3 regions of the Paenibacillus sp. FJAT-27812 genome follow, and region 1 is predicted to be linked to each of the others. Evidence: riboswitches for the same ligand, from Rfam matches in the RefSeq annotation. Region 1 holds a riboswitch; each other region holds the start of a gene.
The links. Region 1 has a riboswitch for cyclic di-GMP ahead of ADU23_RS32805 (anti-repressor SinI family protein). Riboswitches for the same ligand answer to the same signal wherever they lie in the genome.

Region 1 (7,120 bases):
TCCAGCTTGGATCAAGCGATACGAAGTATATGAGGCAAATTACCCTACGCAACGGTTTGTTCCAAAGCTTAGGGCTTGTCATGGACGGCAATGCTGTTGTAACCGGAACCACCTTTATTAATGCTTCTGTCGGGAAAGCGGATAATGCCAAAAAGGCCATTATCGCCCACTCCTACTTTGACAATAGCAAACTCAACTTCAACTGGCTCCGTCAAAATCAGTCGGTAACCGTTGCGAAGTCTGTATTTAAAGGCATAACGATAACCGGCACTACACCTTATATCCGGCTAGAGGATAATACGGATCTTGGAACCGCCTAATCTCTTCCACTAATCAAGAAAATACTTCCCTGCAGTTTGTTTGCGATGCAGGGAATTTATTTAATAAGATGTTCTTTATTAAGAATTAAATGTACTTTATAATGAATAATTGAGAGGGGTTAATGAAATGGCGATATTAATTACTGGCGGTGCAGGTTATATCGGGAGTCATACATGTGTGGAGCTTCTGGAAGCGGGATTTGAGGTCGTTATCGTCGATAATTTGTCCAACAGCAGCCATATTTCATTAAATCGAGTCGCAGAAATTACGAACAAAACGTTCACCTTCTACAAAATGGACCTTATGGACCGCAGCGGGTTGGAGAGCGTATTCGCTAGGCACTCCATTGAAGCCGTTATTCACTTTGCCGGCCTTAAGGCTGTCGGCGAATCGGTTCAATTGCCGCTCTCTTATTACCATACCAACATTACAAGCACTTTAATTTTATGTGAAGTCATGAAAAAATTCGGCGTGCATAAACTTGTATTTAGCTCCTCTGCAACGGTGTACGGCCGCCCGGAGCAGGTTCCGATTGCGGAAGGCTCTCCGCTTGGAGCGACGAATCCATACGGCAGGACGAAGCTTATGCTGGAGCAAATCTTGCAGGATTTAGCAGAGTCGAATGAGCAGTGGGGGATTTCGATCCTGCGATATTTTAATCCGATTGGCGCCCACGTTAGCGGAAGAATCGGCGAGAACCCGAATGGCATTCCAAACAATTTGATGCCTTACATTACACAGGTAGCTGTTGGGAAGCTTGCCCAAGTGAACGTTTTTGGCAATGATTACGCAACCGTAGACGGAACAGGCGTAAGGGATTATATTCATGTCGTCGATCTGGCACTCGGGCATGTGCAGGCTCTAAAAAAAGTCATGACAAAATCAGGAGTAGATATTTACAATCTTGGCACCGGCCGCGGCTACAGCGTGCTGGAGATGATCGCCGCATTTGAGAAGGCATCGGGGCGGAGCATTCCTTATGCAATCGTTGACCGCAGGCCGGGCGATATTGCGATTTGTTATGCGGACACGCATAAGGCAAATGAAGAGCTGGGCTGGGCTGCTGCGCGTGGAATTGAAGAGATGTGCAAAGACTCCTGGCGGTGGCAGTATGCGAATCCGGGCGGCTTCGAAGAAGAAACGTATCACGTATCCGAGCTTGAAGCATCCACGTACATTAAAGCGGCGCAATAGGGGGAAGCCTTTTCTAAGTTAGTTGATCAGACCTAACGGAGTCTAGTACATAAACTCTATAACCTTTAACATTGCTTAATTACATTCGACAAAAAATGTATTTATCTATCATTTTTGTAAGACATGAAGCGACAGCATGCGCAATATTGGTGATTTATAATACATCTATAAGTGAATGACAAGCATAGGGAGACGTTGAAATGCGTTTAGTATCTGGGCACCTTAAACGCATGGAGTCAGTGGTGCAACCGTCCCAAAATGAATGGGGGACATGGGAAAATGGTACTTATAAACTCAGATGACAATCAGGACTTGGATATGGAGTGGGTAGCATTAATCATGAATGCACGTTCTTTGGGGTTCAGCAAGGAAGATGTGCGGAAGGTTCTGCTATGCCTTGAGGAAAGCAAGAAGGATGATATGCAGGAAACTGCTGTATAAAAGCGGAAAAAGCGCTATTCGCGCTTAATTTTCCATTTATTGAATTCAAGAAACTCTTTAAACTGATCCTTGCTTACGCCAGAGGCCATTGCCTCTCTAACTAAGTCAGCCCATTCATTGTCAAGATGATCGGGCTTGCGATCAGTTTTTTCGTCGTTATTTAGAAATTCTTCAACGGTCACGTTTAATACCGCGCCTACCTTTTCGAGAAATTGAATCGAAGGATTTTGCTGGAGCCCTCGTTCAATGGAGCTTAAGTAAGATTTTGCGACGCCTGCCCGTTGGGATAACTCCGTTAGGGAAAGGCCTTTTCTCTTGCGCAGCATCTGAATACGTTCTCCGATCATAAGAAACTCCTCCGTTATCACATCGTTGTAGACCACTACTATTATAACGAAAAAATGTTAATTGCGAAAGCTAGTAAGCTTTAACATCATTTATTTTTTAATACCTTCAATAGTATCCGCTTATTATCGCTAATAAGTGGATATTTTTGGTTGAAAAACCGGCTCATTTTGTTCTATGAACAGCCATTTGCGGATCGGAAAAATGATTACGGTATAAATCGACAAGTTGTTTTTAATAAAGAACAAAAATGTAATATTTTTTGCAAGATACCGTAGAAAAATTGATTGACAAAGCCATTTATCAGGTGTAATATGCAAATATGTTCTTTATAAAGAACTGTTATTACATTAAATGATTTTCGAAAATTGTTCTTCATATCGAACGATTTCGATGTCTGGCCGGAGGAAACGATGAGCGCCATCGCAGGAGTTTTTCTAACTGATCAAGGAAGTCATGCATGGAAGCAAGGCGGCTCCTTAATGGAAGCTTTATCCCGTTACCCTTGTGATGCGGCTCAGGCCTGGCATGAGGAATCTATCTTTCTTGGCTGCCATAACCAGTGGATCACACCAGAGTCGGTCGGCGAGCGAAATCCGTATGCTGATTCCGAAAGAGGGCTGGTTATAACCGCGGACGCCATCATCGATAACCGGACAGAGCTGTTTAACCTGCTGCAGGTGGATCTGCACCGACGAAGCCAGATGACCGATAGCGAGCTGATATTGCTAGCTTACGATAAGTATGGCGATGATGTGCCTAAATATTTGGCTGGCGATTTTGCTTTTATGATTTGGGATATTCGCAACCGCAAGCTGTTTGGCGCTAGAGATTTCTCTGGAAGCCGTATGCTTTATTATCAGCGGAATGCTGAACGGTTTGCCTTTTGCTCAACGATAGAGCCGCTGCTTGCGCTTCCTGGAATGGAACGCACGCTGAATGAACATTGGCTTGCCGAGTTTCTAGCGATCGCTGGCATGGTAGACGCAGCAGACGCATCCGCAACGGTTTATCGCAATATCGAGCAGTTGCCTCCGTCTCACAGCATTACGATTCAAGACGGGCGGATAACGATAACGAGATATTATCAGTTTCCTGCGGATGAGCGGGTGCGATTTAAAACGGATGCTGAGTATGTTGAAGCGTTCCAAGAGGTGTTTGGGCAAGCGGTTGCCTCAAGGCTGCGGACGCATCGCCACGTTGGAGCACAGCTAAGCGGCGGATTGGATTCTGGTTCGATCGTAAGTTTTGCATCAAGGGCATTGCGACCGCAAAATAAAAAGCTGCATACGTTCAGCTACGTGCCAACATCTGATTTTATCGACTACACAGCAAAATATATGATGACAAATGAGAGGCCGCTTATCGAATCAACTGTCGAGCATGTCGGGGGGATCGAGGAGCACTACCTCGACTTTCAGGGAAGAGACTCCTACTCCGAGATCGACGGTTTTCTAGATATTATGGAAATGCCTTATAAGTTTTTTGAGAACTCCTTCTGGATGAGAGGCATGTTCGAGAAGGCACAGGAGCAGGGGGTAGGGGTGCTGCTTAATGGGGGCAGAGGCAATTTGTCGATCTCATGGGGATCTGCCATTCCTTATTACGCAACGCTGCTCAAAAAAATGAAATGGGTTAGGCTGCTTCGGGAAATGCGCCAGTACAGCCTCAATATCGGCTCTGGCCGGGCGCATGTGTTCTCAAATGTTAGCCGGGCGGCATTCCCGCTAATTGAACAATTGCGGCCATTGCAAAATACATACCATTATCCGATGATGATCCATCCCGATTTTGCAAGGAAAACGGATGTATTCAATCGGCTGGGCGAGCATGGCATCGATGAATCAGGCTGGTTCGCTGCAAGGGATGTGTATGAGGAAAGAAAAAGCCATTTCAATGAAGTATTTCATTGGAATGCAGGCAATACGCTCTCGGCAAAGCTGTCGCTCAGGCACGGCCTTTGGAAGCGCGACCCGACCAATGATATCAGGGTCATTCGCTTTTGCTTGTCGCTGCCGGAGGATCAATACGTTCAGGATGGGATGGACCGCGCTCTGATCAGACGTGCTACGGATAAGCTGCTGCCCGATGAGGTGAGGCTTAATCAGCGTATACGCGGGGTGCAAGGAGCGGATTGGGTTCATCGCATGCTGCCTAAATGGCAATCGTTTAAGGATGAGCTGCGGCAAATGAGCGAAGATCGCTTATTTATGGAGTTCGTTGATGGCAAGGTAATCCGTTCGGCGCTGTCGGGACTGGAGGAAGGCACTCAGTCTAGGCATGCGGCTGATCCGAATTATAGATTGTTAATGCGCAGCCTTATCGTTTTTCGTTTTCTAAAAAAATTCAATTGAAGGGAGGTGACAATATATGCAAACGAAAAAACAATGGAATAAACCTGAGCTAGAGGTCCTTCATGTACATATGACTGCGGCTTCCACGAAAAACGGTCCGTTCACAGATGAGGCTTACGTACCTGGCCAACATTCTGAAAAGCCACGTTTTACTAGCTAAGGCATTATGAATTCGATTGGTGAAGAAAGCCCTTGTACATAAGGTGTATAAGGGCTTTCTAGCTTTTTAACCAGAGATTGATGGAGTGAGGACATTGATGGCAACGAAGACAAAAATGGCATATCGCGCATTTGGGCTTACGATAGAAAGCGAGCTGGCCTTGCCGGAGCTGACCAAAGTGAGCGAGATCGGCGAGCGAACCGATGTGGAGATCATCGTCGATAGCTTTATTAAGGAAACGGTACCTTTCGAGCCCTACGACTTTGTTGTGGAGGAACGCAACGTATCGGTATATATGCCGGATGCTGGATTATTTCGAATAGAAGGCGGAAATAAGATCACGATTTCTCCTATCGTCGGAGCCGATGAGGATTTGATCCGGCTATACGTGCTTGGGACCTGTATCGGTGCGGTGCTTCTGCAGCGTGGCCTCTATCCTTTGCATGGGAGTGCCATTGCAATCAATGGTAAAGCTTATGCCTTTGTAGGTCATTCGGGAGCGGGGAAATCGACGTTAGCGTCGGCATTGATAAGCTGTGGTTATTCACTGCTCAGCGACGATGTCATCGCGGTTTCTTCACTTGCTTCGGATCAACCGCCGCTCGTTATACCGGCTTATCCGCAGCAGAAGCTCTGGCAGCAAAGCTTAGACGCTTTCGGCGTAAATAATGATGAGCTTCGAGCCATTTATGGGCGGGAAAATAAATATTGCATCCCGGTAGATTCCGACTTTTGCAGCAGCCCCATGCCGCTTGGCGGCGTGTTTGAGCTTGTGAAATCGGAGTCGGACGTTTCCGAGGTTGGCATTCATTTTATTCCGAAGCTGGAGCGGCTCGATATTTTATTCCGGCATACCTATAGGCAGTTTTTGGTGCAAAAGATGGATCTTACGCGGTGGCATTTTACAAATTCCGCTTCGCTTGCTGCTAAACTCCCTATTTATCGATTGGAAAGGCCGCAGACAGGCTTTACGGCACCGCAGCTCACCCAGCTCATATTAAAAACCATATCCGCGGAGGAATAATACATGACAAAAAACCACGCCATTACCATTCAAGCTTTATTTCTGGAGCAGCTCGTCGTTCAAGACGAGAACAATATCGTAAGCGATATGGGCGGTGAGAAGGTCATCTTGAGCATTGAGAATGGAAAATATTATAATCTTGGCGTAATGGGGAGCCAAATTTGGGATTTGCTTAAGGTGCCGGTAACGATATCGCAAGTAATTGAAGCATTGCTTGAGCAATTCGAAGTAGCAAGGGAAGTATGCGAGGAGCAAGTGGTGTCCTTTCTGTCTCACCTGCTGGAAGAGCGACTTATTCATATAAAAGAATAGATATGCGGTGAGCCTATGGGAAAGATGATGAGATTGAGAGCGCTGCTTACTTTGGATGTTAAGACTCTTCTTCTATTAATTGAAGCAACCCTTCTCCTCGGCTGGGCTAGAATACGAATTATGCACCAGCCCTTCTCGAAGATTGCGCCAACCTTGGGGCAATATATGAAAGAAACGGGGAGCGAGACATCGGCCGAGCACAGGCGATCCCTTGTTCATATCCGCCACGCCATTCATATTGCGAGCAGCCATACGCCTTGGGAGAGCAAATGCTTGGCTCGGGCGCTGGCCGGCATGAAAATGCTGGAGAGGCGCGGCATCAGCAGTACGTTATATCTTGGAACGGCGAAGGACGAGGCAGGAAAAATGATTGCCCACGCCTGGCTGCGAAGCGGCTCCTTGTACGTGACAGGGGCGGAAGAGATGGACCGGTTTGCGGTTACGGGCATATTTGCCAAAGTCGTCCATTATTAAATACGGAAAGTGATGAAGCGATGAATCATCTATTATATTTTACTAGAAAGCTGCATGCCTACGGCGGAAAAGTGCTCTACATCAATCTTGTCGGGATGATGCTAGTTGGTATTCTCGATGGCGCAGGCATTTTATTGTTAGCTCCATTGCTTAGTGTAATTGGCATTGTAGATATTCCGCTGGCTTCAATCCCCGGTCTTCAATTGTTATCAACGCTGCAGGACCTTCCTAAAGAAAGAGCGCTGCTCATTATTTTAGCCTTATTCATTTTGCTTGTTGCGGCACAAGGCATTATTGGGCGTAATTTAAGTTTAAGGGAAATCAGAATCCATACAGGTTTCGTCAATCAAATACGATTAGAAATTTACAAGGCGCTGCTGCAAGCGAATTGGGGCTTCTTTATGAAAAGACGGAAGACGGATCTCATTAATTCGTTAACCGGCGAGCTTGCTCGCGTCACGAACGGAGCGTTTCTTTTTTTACAGTTGATCGCTT
Region 2 (7,120 bases), 780 kb from region 1:
TGAGCAGCTAGATGATTTGTTCCGGAGCGCTTTACAAGAGGTATGGCGTTAAGGAAGCAACTGATAGGTGAGGGGAAGGTAAATATGGCAATCGTGCAAGTGAAGTCGACGAACCCAAGCTTTTCGTTCGTCATCAAAAAGAATCCGCATTCCGGCATGCTGCTGCGCGCCGTACGCAAAGGAATGGCGTATGGCTGGTATACGGATGAAGGGACGTTCAACGTTTATTTTAAGGATGCAGACAACGAGGTTTCTTATAAACAGCATAGACAGGACCAGTTTGAATATCTTAATGTGTCTCGTTATAATACGCCGCTGTTTGTGTTAGGAGCGATAAACGAATTTTTTGCTGCGCCGCTCAAAGCACAGGATCCAAAGGATACGGAACAATATGAGCACTCCTTCCATATCAACATGATCCATATCGAGCTTCTGCGCTATATTCATTTTTTTGAAAAGCATCTGACGGATTACTCGTTTGAAACGGTGCATCTAGCGCACAAAAGCTATTCGCTGACGATCAAGACGCAGAAATCGCTGTATGAGCTTATGCATGTCGTAAGCGTGCTTTGTTTGTTCCTATCGATATTCAGCGATGAGTACATTGATATTTCCGATGATATTTTGATCAAATATGTGAAGAGCATTCAAATTATAGATGCGCCGTTCTATCTTCGCAGCTTATTTGCCCGCAACTTCCTTGCATCCAGAGATCGCTTCAAGAAGTACAAGGAGGAGCTTGAGAAGACGGAGCGGTATTCGATCCAATTGGCTTTTGGCGGCACGGCGCAGCAGCGGAGGAGCTACATCGGCAGCGTGCTTCCCTTCGATAAATCGATTGTGGACGTAGGCTGCGGAGAAGGCTTTTATGCGATCCCGTTTGCGTCCAAGATCGAAGCCAGCTATTATGCGATAGATATAAGCGAGCCATTGCTAGAGGTGGTACAAAGAAAAGCGGATGCGAAGGAGCTGGAAAACATCGCAACGTTTCCTTCCATCGATCACTTTATTGAGCAGTATAACGGAGAGCAGGTGGATGTTGTTTTGACAGAGGTTATTGAGCATATGAGTCTGGACGAGGCTAGCGCGCTTATACGGCAAATTTGCGGGCAGATCGATTTTGATCATTTTGTGCTGACCACTCCGAATGCGGAATTTAACGCATATTATGAGCTGGACGATTTCCGTCATGATGACCATAAATGGGAGCTTGGGACAGCAGCGTTTCAGGAATGGCTGATAGCAGCAGTGAGAGAACAAAACGTTGATACGGAATTTGTAGCAATCGGCGATGGCGTGAATGGCATTCAGACGACGCAGGGAGCGATTTTGAGGAAAAGGAGGGAATAGCGGAGATGGAAATGAGAACGAGAGTCCATACGATATTTATGCTGATCGGTTCGACGGAATGCGGCAAAACGACATTCGCAAACGAGATTCTTATGCGGCAGCTGCGGTTTAGTGATGAGGCTAAAGGAGTAAATGCCAATGTGCAGTATATTTCCTCTGATAGCATCCGCCAGGAGCTGCTTGGCTTTGACTATGATAAATATGACCAAGTGATGCTGGAAGCGAGCGATCAGGCTTTCCGCCTTCTGTTCGAGAAGCTGAGGCTGGTCACGTCCTTTCCTATAAATGCGGAATTTGTTGTCGTGGACACAACAGGGCTGGCTGAGGATTTTCGGGCGAAGGTAAAGGATATTGCAAATGAAAACAACTACAATCTTGAGGTAGTGCTGTTCGATTACCGAAAGCGGGATGATTATTACGCATCGGAGCGATCGAAGAAGCTCATTACAAGCCATATCAACCGATTGCGCAAAGAGGTGCTTGGCTCATTATCGAGGGAGCGCTACTCCAAAATACATAAAGTTCGCGCGAAGGACTTTTATTCACCGTCTGCCGGAATAGCTAATGCGGATTATAAGGTCATCGTTGAGGATGCGGACGACTATTTGGATGTTATTTTGCCGCTTGATCAAAAAACGATTATGGTAGGCGACGTTCACGAGTGCGCAGATGAGCTGAGAGGATTGCTCGTTAGCCATGGCTTTCAATTGGAAGACGGCCAGCTGATTGAAACGGAGAAGCTGAAGGGCACGAAGGTGCTGCTTGTTGGGGATTGGATCGACAAGGGCGGCCATACGAAGGAAATAATCGATTTTCTATATACGAATCAGCAGCATTTCTTGTTCGTGCTAGGCAACCATGAGAACTTCGTATATAAATTTATGCGCGGAGAAATTAAAGGCGTCGAAGAGGAGCTGCTTCATTCGTACTTTGATTCAACCGAGGTGCTTCGTCAGGATGAAGAGCTGCTTCGGCGGTTTAATCATCTAGTGTCGCTATCAAAGCCCTTCTATCGGATGGTGGGCAAAAGAGGAGCATCCTTCTATGTGACGCATGCGCCCTGTGCGAATAAATATTTGGGCAAGCTGGACCCGAACTCGGTTAGGCATCAGCGGAACTTCCGGATCGACCGCTCGGCGCCGCTGGAGGAGCAGCTTTCGTTCTTGAAGCGGGAGGCGGCATATAATCAGCCTTATCACGTATTCGGTCATATCGCAGCCAAAAACGCGTTCCGAATTAAAAATAAAATCCATCTTGATTCGGGTGCGGTGCACGGCAATTTGCTTACCTCGGTGATACTCTCGGCGAAGCCGATGTATAAATCGCAAAAATCAGAGCAAGCGGCTATGACGGATGTGCTGCACACGCTGTTCAAGGAAGAGCATAAGGTGTCGCTGCAGGAGCTCGGTGACGATGAAGCGCGCAGGCTGCAATACTGCTCGGCTAATAAGATTAACTTTATATCGGGAACGATGGCGCCAGCAGACAAGGATGAGGCAGCGCAGGAGCTTGAATCGCTGAGGAAAGGGCTGGACTATTTTGCAAGGCAGGGCGTTAAAGAGGTCGTGCTCCAGCCTAAATATATGGGATCAAGATGCAATGTCTATTTGCATGCGGAGCTTGGGCAATGTTTTGCGGTAAGCCGCAATGGTTATAAGATCAATAAGATTGATCTTACGGCTGTATACGAGAGATTGCAGCAAAGACTAGGAAGCTATATGAAGGAAAACGGCATTGCGATGCTCATTCTCGACGGTGAATTGCTGCCTTGGCAGGCGCTCGGAGAAGGCCTTATAGAGAAGCAGTTTAAACCGATCGAAAAGGCGCTTGAGTCGGAGCTTGCGTTCCTTAAGGCGAATGGGTTCGAGGAAGCGTTCGATAAGCTTGCGCTAGGATACAAGGAAAGCGGCTTTGAGAAGGATCAATTCCATCTGTCCAAAGGGGCGCTTAATGAAAAATATGGCCTGAACGTCTACCAAAGCTACAAATATGTTCATTCGGTTTTGGAGAAGCATATGCCTCTTGCCGATCATATGGACGCCTACAGCACGTACAAGAAGCAGCTTGAGCTGTATGCGGAGGCTGGCGAGCTGGCATACAAACCGTTCTCGCTGCTCAAAATCATCTATGAGGATGGCCGGGAGATGCTGCCTGAATGGAAGACATCGGAGATGTATCATTTCCTCTCGGATGATCCGTTCCTTGCGCTCAATCTATCCGCAGAGGAGAGCTATGAGCAAGCGGAGCAGTATTTCTTAACGCTCACGGTGGATAACCATATGGAGGGAGTCGTCATTAAGCAAGAATACTCAGATCCGCATATCGTTCCTTATATGAAGGTGCGTAATGCGAACTATATGTCGATTATTTATGGCTATGATTATCGTTTCCCGCATAAGTACAACAAACTCATTAGACAGAAGAGCATTCATCTGAAGCTTCGCACCTCTTTAAAAGAGCACCGGCTCGGGCAAAAAATGCTGGCGATTCCATTTGCTGAGATTGCGCCGGATAACGCAGCGTATAAGGCTGCTGCTGCAAATCTACTATTTGAGGTTGCCAGAGAGAAGGAGATTGATCCACGCTTGTAATGATCTGTCTCTAGCATTTGACCTCCCCCTCAGGGGAGGTTTTTTGACAAATTTCGACTTATTTTCTGAAATTGCATATGGTATATATCGGAATTGTATGAAATAATCATATAAGTAAAAAGTCCTAGTAAAGAGCAAAGTTGTCGAAAGACAATGACGCAAAGCCAACAGGCCTAAAGGGAATTTCCAAAGGTGGCTGGGTTGCCAAAGGGATGAGAGATACTATACTTATATCCTCTTCCTCAAAACTACAGGTTACCGCAAATGTTAATAAGAGGGAAGGATATTAAGCAATGGATAAAAACATTCAGCTTTTTAACGGCAACGGCAAAAGCTTTGAACTTGTTCAGCAAATCGCGAATTTAGGATACTGGGAATTCGATCATGTTCGGAAACAAGCGTCTTGGTCGAATCAAATGTTTGATATATATGGGATGAGTACGGATTTCTCGGTAAAGCAGGAAGATTTTTTTGATCTTATTCATGCCGAGGATCGCGAGCGTATTAAGAAACAGTTCTATGAATCGGCAGAAATGAAAAAAGAGTTCATCAGCGAATATCGGATCATTCGCCAGAGCGGGGAGATTCGTTATGTACTGGAGCATATTTCATTTATTCTCGGCGATGACAACGAAGTAACGAAAACGGTAGGCACGATTCAGGACGTCACGGAAAATAAAATTTTGAAGCATCGATTAATAGTGGAAGAACAGCATTATAAAGCGATATTTGAAAATAATCCGGATGCGGTCTTTTCATTTGACATTAACGGACATTTTTTGTCTTGCAATCCTGCCTTGGAGCAAATGTTTGGTTATACGAGAGACGAAATTATGCGGGGCAACTTCCACCAGATGGTGGATAAGGAGTATTTGGAGAGTACGACTCATTTATTTGAGGAAACGGTTAGAACACAGAGGCCTTGTAACTATGATACGAGGGGCGTGACGAAGAGCGGACGAAAGATCGATGTCAATGTGACCAATATACCGATGATCATCGATAACGAGCTTGTCGGGATATATGGCATAGCTAAGGATATTACGCAGGAGAAGAAAATGGAGCGGTCGCTTTCGGAGACGGAATTGAAATTCAGCAGCATCATAGAACAGTCTATCGTCGGCATATTTGTCGCTCAGAAAAAAAACTTTGTTTACACGAACAAAGAGCTGGATAAAATGCTTGGATATGAATCGCTAATTGGAGTGGCGGTTGAAGAAACGATACATATCGACGATCGTGAATCGATCATTAGTCAGGTCATGCAGCTTACGGAAGGACAGACGCTTCCTAATTTTTGCCAGAGGGCGATTAAACGAGACGGAACGGTCATTCATTGCGAAGTGCATGTTAACCGAGTGTCCCATATGGGGGAAAAAGCCATTATAGGCACCGTCTTGGACATTACGGAGCGGAACAAGGCGCAGGAGTTAAATCAGTATTTGGCTTACCACGATTACTTGACGGGCATGCCCAATCGGAGGAAGTTCGAGGAGCAGCTCGATACGCAGCTTAGAATAAGCGAGTTTTTTAACCAAAAGCTTGCTGTGTTGCTCATCGATTTAGACCGGTTTAAATATGTAAATGATACGCTCGGGCACCCCATTGGCGATGCGCTGCTGAAGCAAATCGCGATGAGGGTGATGAGCAGCTTTAGCGAATCGCAAGTAGCTTACCGGGTTGGCGGAGACGAGTTTTCGATCATACTGGCAAATGTGCAGCAGCAGAGCGATGTGACGGACGCTGCGGAGCAGCTTATTAAGCTCATTAAAGAGCAATTTGTTATAGATGGATTTGAGCTGAATGTAACAGCAAGCATCGGGATCAGTCAATCGCCGGACGATGGCTGCACGGTTGAGTCTTTGATGAAAAACGCGGATGCTGCCCTTTACCATGCCAAATCCAAAGGACGGGACCAGTCACAGTATTACTCCTCTTCGCTAAATGTGAAAACCTTTAAATTGTTTTCACTGAGCAATGATCTGCGCAAAGCGATGGAAAAAGGGGAGTTTTTCCTCGATTATATGCCTCGCGTCCACGCGCAAACGATGGAGGTTGTTGGCATTGAGGCGCTGCTGCGGTGGAACCATCCGGATTGGGGGCTGGTATCCCCGTCGGAGTTTATCCCGATCGCGGAAGAGAACGGACTTATCGTGCCGATAGGCGAGTGGGTGCTTCGAGAGGCTTGCATGCAAAGCAAACGTTGGCAGAACATGGGGCTGCCTCCTATTATTATGTCGGTCAATTTCTCGGTTCAGCAGCTGCTGAAACAAAATATATTAGAGACGATTGATTGCATCGTCGAAGAGACAGGCTTATCGCCAGATCGGTTGGAAATCGAAATTACGGAAAGCTCCTTCATCAGCAATGAGAAGGTCGTAACGGAGCTGCTGCTCGAGCTGAGGAAGCGTAGAATTAAAGTATCGCTTGACGATTTTGGCACGGGCTACTCCTCTCTTTATCTATTAAAGCGGTTAGCGCTGGATACGATCAAAATAGACAGGTCGTTTGTAGAGGAAATGATGACGGAGCCAAGCAATAAGAGCATTATCGAATGCATGATTCGGCTTGCTGGAGAGCTGAAAATGCATGTGGTTGCCGAGGGCGTGGAGACCAAGGAGCAATTCAACTATTTAAGGGAGCAGCAATGCGACGAGATCCAAGGCTATTATTTTAGCCGACCCGTTGACCCTGAGAGCATCGTTCAGCTGCTGCGCAAAAAAACGTTTATGGAGCCAGCGTTGCTAAGAAGCAGCATGGAGCCGATCCCAAACCGCAGACAATACTTTCGAATCGAGATGAAGCACAGCTTGCTGGCAGAGATGACGATTACGATGTTTAAGGGACGAAGCGTGCGGCTCGGCAGCACGGAGGTGCTCGTCCGAAATATCGGTCCAGGCGGCCTTCGGTTTATGGTAGGCGTTAAGCTTCCCGTCAACAGCGATATTCTGCTGATGTTCAAAACCCAAATTGTCAATCAAATGTACGTGCTATATGGCTTTATAGTCTGGTACAATGAACTGGACAATGATATTTATGAATACGGCGTGCAATTTCAAATGAAAGAGAAGGAGCATGAAGAGCTCGTCAATGCGCTTAATTTGCTTGCGATTAAACAGCGCGACGGCATTTTGCCCCAAACACAAGTCTATGTGGGCGACCCCATACTCCGAATAAAG
Region 3 (7,120 bases), 2.2 Mb from region 1:
TTCACTTCACCCGCTACAACCGCAAACCCACGCCCGACTTCTCCTGCACGGGCCGCCTCAATCGAAGCATTTAAAGCCAGCAGATTTGTCTGAGAGGAAATGTCGGAGATGATCGTAATAATCTCGCTTATTTCCTTGGAGCGCTCATCAAGCATTGCTGCCGCTTCTTGCGAATGGGTCATCGCATCCTTAATAAGATTCATTTGCTTTAACGTATGCTCGACTAAATTTTGCCCTTGCTCCGATTGCTCTTGCACCTGGGCCGCAATGCTTTGCATATCCTTCATGCCGCCCGATACGCTTTTGATTTCGGAATCGATATCGAGAATGGTCGTATTGCTGTTGGACACACTGATGACAATATGGTTGATGCCGTCGCTCATTCGGTTCGTAGAATCCGCTACCTGTGCTGCACTGTTCGTCGATTCACCCGCAGACTGGTGCAGATGCTGGCTAGTATCTGCTATTAGAGTGGAGGATGAAGTCACCTGATGAATAAGACCCTTTAGACTTGTAATCATGGAGTCAAAGGAACCCGCCAGCTTCCCGATTTCATCCCGGCTAGCGACAGAGATCGTCGTCTGCAAATCGCCTTTAGCGATTTTTTCCGTAGCAATCATCAGTTTACGTAATGGGTTCGTTATAATTTTGCTGATTACGATGGCCAAGACACTGCCCACAACAAACATCATTATCGTTATGATGAGGGAGGTAACCTTTGCTGAGGAAGTCGTTTTCGGAACGATTGAGGCATCCAAGTCAATCCCAAGAATTCCGTAAGCCTCGCTCTTCTGGTTAGTGAGCGGAACAAAAATCGATTTGTGCGTGCCATACTCGTCCTTATAGATCGGGCTAATGACAGGCTGATTTGCACTTACGGCTTCTTTCATCTCATTCGTAAAAGGATAAGGCGTTCCAAAATCATCAGGTACGCCAGATAAAATCAGAATACGTTCCTTTTGCTGACTATTTGACAAGACATAAATATTTTCCAAACTATGCTCTACTTTTAAATTTTCAAATGCCGCTTTGACTTTCGTGTAGTTAGGATCCTCTGCACTCGCTATTTCCATATCTGTGCCGGGTATCGCTGCAAAAGCATCCGAGGCGATTTGAATGTCGGTCTGGAGGCGTTTATCGAATTGGTCGACTAAGCTTTCCGTGAGATTCTGATTTACGACATAACCCGAAAAAGCAAAGGCAATACATGTAATGAGCTGCAAAATAAAAATATTGAATGCGATTTTTACAGAGAGATGCTCTTTAAACCATGCAAAATTAATGATAGATTTCTTCATGGACAATACCCCCAGGATGTAATCGCCGATATGCTGTGTAAGTTTCCTGCACTTTCTGCTTTAAGTAGCTAACGATTTCTTCGACATGCTCTTTTTGCGTATAAGGAGAGATGACAAATAGCTTGGATGCGAACAGGGCGAGACGTTTTCCGTCCGACGTTGGGACATAGAGATGTTTCTTCGTATCGCCAAAAAACATTTTCCCTCTCTCTTTTCCCAATATTTCAAAAAGGATTTCGTTCAGCTCATTGGTGTGGGCAATTTGTTCATAGGACTGCTGCCCGCTTAGCTCGCTTTTATAGCCATTGGAACCGTCGCTATAGATTCGGAACAGAGTGATAATACCCGGATTGTCCGCATTAACGATAACGGCTTCAGGAATTTCGCGAGCCAAAGCAAGGCGGAACGTATGGTTGACCTCGACAAATTGAGCCAAAAGCCGTTGATACCCTTCGACGCCAAACGCTAACAAGGCGCTGTATATGCTGATAGAGCTGCCCATTCTTGAGCATTCGAGCGTATAGCTGGTATGGTACTGGCCATATCCGCGATGCCCCACGTACGGAGTCTCGTCCGGGTCCAAATCCACAAGCTTCAAATCGGCAGCATTTTTCACCAAAAACAAGCTTGTCGAATAAGGCGTCTGCCCCAGCTTCTGAAAGTCAAAGCAAAGTGAATCGGCTAGATGCAGATGCTTCATTCGGCTTTGGATTTCTTGCAGACTAGCCGACACACCCTGAGAGAAAGAGAGCGGATTGCCAATAAAATCATAATCATTAAAAAAGGCAAAAAATCCGCCAAGAGCAGAATCGGCATGAATATGCGGACGTGGAACATCATATTCGTTAGCAAGCTGTTCAGCCGCTCCGGCAATTTCATCAAGGTTGTCTATGCCCATTGCATCGGTTGTTCCCGTAGTTGCGACTATAAAGATAGGAATGCCTCCGGATTGAATAACCTTCTCCATTTTTCCCTTTAAATCGGCGACATTCATCGAGCTGTCCTCATTCGTTTTTACTTTAATGAGGTTGTCGCTGCCAAGACCGGTCGCTTCCATCGATTTATATAAACTGTAGTGTGCCGCTTCGGAACAAAACGAATATACATGCTTAGGCACTCCGCTCTTGGAAGCGGCAGCAGAGTTCTTGTTGATAGCTAGCCGCAGCGCGGTGAATATAGCCCCTTGTCCGCCCCAGGTCGTATATCCTCCGCTTACGGAAGCGTTATATCCAACAAGCTTAGACATCATCGTAACAACCTTGACCTCAGCCTCAGCGCCAGCTGGCCCGTATACATCCCAAAGATTGTTGCCGTTTACCAAAAATGCGGCGATCATGCCAAGCACGCCAGGTATGCTTGCCATCGGTAAAATGTTCGTAAGAAAATACTTCGTATGATAAGGGTGAGCGTAAAGAAGTTTCAGAAGCTCTTTGTTCACGTCTTGAAGCGGTTGGCCCGTACGGGGAATGCGACTTTCGTTTACCAAATCACTGTAAAAAGAAGGTCCTCTTTCTTTTTGACCTTTCAGATAAACCGATTCTGGATCTTTTAACTCATCTACGCCTGTTACAAGCTGAGTAAATAGTTCTAGCAACTTATTACGTTGCTCCAAGCTGCCATCATCACTAGGGAAAAGATTGCGAATATCAGATCCAATGCTTTTATCCATGAACGATCCCTCTTCTCTCTCCTATCTCTAAAATCTCTCCATAGATACACTCTACGGAAAAATAGGCATAGAAAAAAAAGATACCGGCTATATATATTCATAGCTATACCGTTTGCTTCGGTTGCAACTGGCTGACATTTCTCGGTTAAGAAGTAGTCCCTATAGCTTTGCGTCACCGCTTTTCAGAGGTTTTGCCTGATATTCTATTTTTAAAATGCATATTTATTCCATAGATAATATTGGCAATCACTGGATTGATTTAGAAACATTCTACTATTTTCCATTTATAAGATCAACACCTTTATCTTAATCTTCATCATAATTCATCACGATTCGACACAAAAAAATCTATTATTTCGTTGCACCCATCGTTAACTGTCGATAAATGAAATAAATATTGGATATTATTAAGTTAAAGCGATTACATTTATAGTGAAAAAAACGGCCATGATCAGTGACTGGCCATGGCCGCTTACTCTGTTTCTCAACGCTGTTTAATCAGCTGGCTTGCGCAGTGTAAAGAGGCTGATACAGCCCCATAGGATAAAGCAAAGCAATGCTGCCATAATAGCAGCTTGTACGCCAAGCAGCTTATATCCGGCAATGGCGGACCACAGGAGCATAGGGAGCAGCAGCAGCCAAAAGCGTGAAATGACCGCCCCTCTCCTAGCGCTTCCAGACGTCCATGGGAACTGTACGATAAACGCTTCCGCGAACCACTGCTTCCATTGGAGCTGAAGCCACGCCGCGCCAAGCAGCGATAACGCTGCCACAAGGAACAGCGCAACCGGTCCCGGCACTAGCGAGACGGCCACTGTTGATGCGGATATAAAACTAAGCCAGACCCTGAGGTTGGTCATGCCTCGCAAAAACGCCTTTAGTCTCAGCTCTGCGAGGACAGTTCCTGAGTCCGATTTGCGGAACAAGCGCTGGGACCTGCGGAAGAGAAACGGACTTTTCAGGCGCACGAGCGGCTTCGCTTCAATGACCTGGCTCATGAGCAGTTCCGTGCTGCGCAGGCGCGTCTCGCTCTCCTGCTTCACCTCTGCTTCAAAGTTAATGGGCGACCGCAAGCCAAATCGCGTCATAACGAGCAAGGCAACAATGCCAGCGCCAAGGGATATGCCGAGCAGCCTTGTATCGTAAGTCCATGCCAGCATCGGAGTGATGTAGAAGGCTATGAAAAGAAGCAAGGTCATCAATTGAGCCGACCGCTTGCGCCAACCGACCAGCTTGCCTTGGAGCATATGAATGCCAATAGCCAGTATCATGCCGGTTACGATGGTATAGCAATAAGCTAGAACAAGCTGCAGTCCCGTTAATCCTTCTGCCTTTAACAAAAATGGCAGCAAGAGAAGAAACGGCAATCCGATTACAACGAACTTAACCGCCAGCGTATATCCGAATCCGCATCGTTTTAGCGTCCGAAGCCATTCCGGCCGCTGCAGCAAAAACAATCGGTCGGCGCTCTCAACGAATATGCGGATCTGCCCGGAGAGCAACAGAAGAAGAAGCAAAATAGGATAAAACTTTGCCCATGGCAGGCTCAATGCCCATTTCGGCATTTCCAGCAAAATCTCCCTATACAATCCTCCGCCAATGAACAAGCCCGGTATAACCAAATAGAGCCAAACCGACCAGTCGAGCACGCTATTCCAAACCCGGAGCTGCTCTTTCCCATTCTTTTTCAAGCGAATCCAGAAGAGCTGCCTTGGTGTAAGCATCACATTCAGCCCCTTTAAGTCAATGCGTGAAAGCACTCGAACAAAGTCGCATCCGCTGCGCATCCCGCGTCTTGCCTAACCTGTCCAAGCGTACCCCGTGCAACGACAGATCCTTTGTTAATGAGGACAAACGCATTACAAATCCGCTCTGCGGCGTCAAGGACATGAGTCGACATGAGCACGCCTGCACCGCGCGCCCGTTCGCCATCAAGCAGCGTTAAAAAATCCGTCGTAGCTCTCGGGTCAAGGCCGACAAACGGTTCATCGACGATATAAATGTCCGGTTCAAGCAGAAAAGCGATGATGAGCATCAGCTTTTGCTGCATTCCCTTGGAGAAATGCGTCGGATAATGATGCTTCTCCCCAGTCAAACGGAATTGCTCCAGCAGCTCCTCCGCTTTGGCAGCAAACGCCTTCTCCTCGATTCCGAACGCCGATGCTGCCAAATGCAAATGCTCCCACAGCGTAAAATAGTCATAAAACACCGGCTGCTCCGGCACATAGGCGTACCGTTTATTTTGACCGCCGATCTCGATTTCGCCCCTTACGTATGCCATTAAACCAAGAATCGTCTTGATCGTCGTACTTTTGCCCGCTCCGTTAGGCCCAATTAAGCCCACCAGCTCGCCTGGCGCTACTTCGAGCTTAATGCTGCGTATAGTGGGCTTGCCTTCCTCATAGCCCGCTTCCGAAATAGCGACGCGCAGCGCATAATCAGGTTTTCCCGAACTATCCATATGTAAATAACCGCCTCTCCTGACGCACTCTATAGATCATCTACGAATAGTGTTCCCAGAAAGTTCCATTCACGACCATGAAGTGCAAACAGCCCCGTCTCAAGAAGAGGCAGGGCTGCATTGCTGCTTATATGAACCGGCTAATTGCCCGGCATGAATGGATCTATTTTTGCAATAAGCCCGCTTCAATTAAACCGTTCCGAATACCCTGCTCATCCACGTGCGTCGTCACAAAATCAGCAAATGGAAGCAGCTCCGGGTGAGAGTTGCCCATCGCTATGCCGAAACCAACCGTCTCCAGCATCTCTTTGTCGTTCAGCCCATCGCCAAATGCGACCGCATCCGCCGTAGTAAGGCCAAGCTTATCCAGCAGCGCTTCGATGCCTTGCGCCTTCGATCCGCCTGCCGGCAGAACATCAATAGCTTGCGGGTGCCAGCGAATAAGCTTTAATTCCGAATGCAGCCCGTCGTACAAATGCTCCTCATGGCTCTCGCAGTGGAGAAATACTTGATAAATGCCATCCGTCTTCCAAAATTCAGGATTATAGCCCGGCAGATCAACCTTTAGCGAATTAACCGATTCGATAATAAAAGGATGATCCTCTTTGTCCGCGAAATAGTTATGCTCGCCTTCAAAAACGAGTCCGTGATTATGCTCTGCTGCTACCTTAACGAGCGCCTCCAAGCGGCTTTTCTCAATTTCACGCCTGTATAGCGGGGTTCCTTTATATACAACATAACCGCCATTTAGGCAAACGAACGATTCAATTCCCAGCTGTTCAGCGAGCGGCTTAATAAAGTATGGCGCTCTTCCTGTAGCGATAACCGGCTCAACGCCGCTTTCCTTCAGCTCTGCAATTGCCTTGATCGTATCTGCCGGTATTTCCTTATGCTCATTGATCAACGTTCCATCGATGTCAAAAAAAACGATTTTATAGCTCATTCTGTCTTCTCTCCTATCCGATGTCGCAGACGTATGCCGCCTGTCCTTTTTATACAGTATAAAGAATCAGGGACTTAAAAGGAATCATTCCTCATCGAACGAACGAAAAAAAGGACCGTCCCTCAAGGTCATCGCCTCTTGGAACAGCCCTATTATGGTTATCCTTATGCTTACCAGCCAAAATCCAAGTTTTTGCCTGTCTCGATAAAGGTTTTCAAATTGTTTAGAATCATCCACCACTGGCTATCGACTGTCTCCAGCCCCGGATGGTTTTCTGTAAATGCATGATTGATTACCGTAAGTCTCGTTGTTGCCCCGACCTCTTCTAGCTTGAAGGTGATCGTAGATTCCAGCTCCGCATGGTTCTCCCTGTAAGAAGGCCCCGGATGCTCCAAATAGCTCAGTATTTTATTCGGCTCATATGCTAAAATAGTACCGTAGATGTGAACGGTCTCGTCACCATCAGCACCCGGGCCAACATACCGGTAGGAAGATCCTACTTCAAAGGTAGAATCGATGACGCAGCCAAAAAAAGTTTGGCGCGTTCCTTCCGGCGATACAAATGCATTCCATACCTTCTCCGGTGATGCTCCGATATAAAACTCATATTTAAACTCCATGACATACACTCCTTTTCTGAATCCATATAGGGTTTGCTTTGTGCTCAATAGGCGCTTCCATACGTAGTATAACGCCATTCGAATAGCTAGTATTGTAAAAACGCGACAAAATGACCAATAGGAGTGATT

Region 2: linked by a shared signal. The riboswitch ahead of ADU23_RS12960 (EAL domain-containing protein) and the one ahead of ADU23_RS32805 (anti-repressor SinI family protein) in region 1 are both predicted to bind cyclic di-GMP.
Region 3: linked by a shared signal. The riboswitch ahead of ADU23_RS07060 (pyridoxal phosphate-dependent decarboxylase family protein) and the one ahead of ADU23_RS32805 (anti-repressor SinI family protein) in region 1 are both predicted to bind cyclic di-GMP.

What each region holds. Positions count from the first base shown of each region.
Region 1 is NZ_LIGH01000001.1:3,848,683-3,855,802, forward strand. Features, by position in the region: gene ADU23_RS16250 (right-handed parallel beta-helix repeat-containing protein) at 1-320, shown strand, start outside; gene galE (UDP-glucose 4-epimerase GalE) at 448-1,515, shown strand; cyclic di-GMP riboswitch class II at 1,697-1,778, shown strand; gene ADU23_RS32805 (anti-repressor SinI family protein) at 1,795-1,956, shown strand; gene ADU23_RS16260 (helix-turn-helix domain-containing protein) at 1,971-2,303, opposite strand; gene ADU23_RS16265 (lasso peptide isopeptide bond-forming cyclase) at 2,715-4,655, shown strand; gene ADU23_RS32810 (paeninodin family lasso peptide) at 4,672-4,815, shown strand; gene ADU23_RS16270 (aldolase) at 4,913-5,839, shown strand; gene ADU23_RS16275 (lasso peptide biosynthesis PqqD family chaperone) at 5,843-6,151, shown strand; gene ADU23_RS16280 (lasso peptide biosynthesis B2 protein) at 6,167-6,625, shown strand; gene ADU23_RS16285 (ABC transporter ATP-binding protein) at 6,646-7,120, shown strand, end outside.
Region 2 is NZ_LIGH01000001.1:3,072,672-3,079,791, forward strand. Features, by position in the region: gene ADU23_RS12945 (nucleotidyltransferase domain-containing protein) at 1-52, shown strand, start outside; gene ADU23_RS12950 (class I SAM-dependent methyltransferase) at 85-1,350, shown strand; gene ADU23_RS12955 (metallophosphoesterase) at 1,356-3,941, shown strand; cyclic di-GMP riboswitch class I at 4,065-4,150, shown strand; gene ADU23_RS12960 (EAL domain-containing protein) at 4,235-7,120, shown strand, end outside.
Region 3 is NZ_LIGH01000001.1:1,669,712-1,676,831, forward strand. Features, by position in the region: gene ADU23_RS07055 (methyl-accepting chemotaxis protein) at 1-1,298, opposite strand, end outside; gene ADU23_RS07060 (pyridoxal phosphate-dependent decarboxylase family protein) at 1,279-2,967, opposite strand; cyclic di-GMP riboswitch class I at 3,087-3,173, opposite strand; gene ADU23_RS07065 (ABC transporter permease) at 3,462-4,691, opposite strand; gene ADU23_RS07070 (ABC transporter ATP-binding protein) at 4,706-5,428, opposite strand; gene ADU23_RS07075 (Cof-type HAD-IIB family hydrolase) at 5,592-6,371, opposite strand; gene ADU23_RS07080 (SRPBCC family protein) at 6,542-6,991, opposite strand.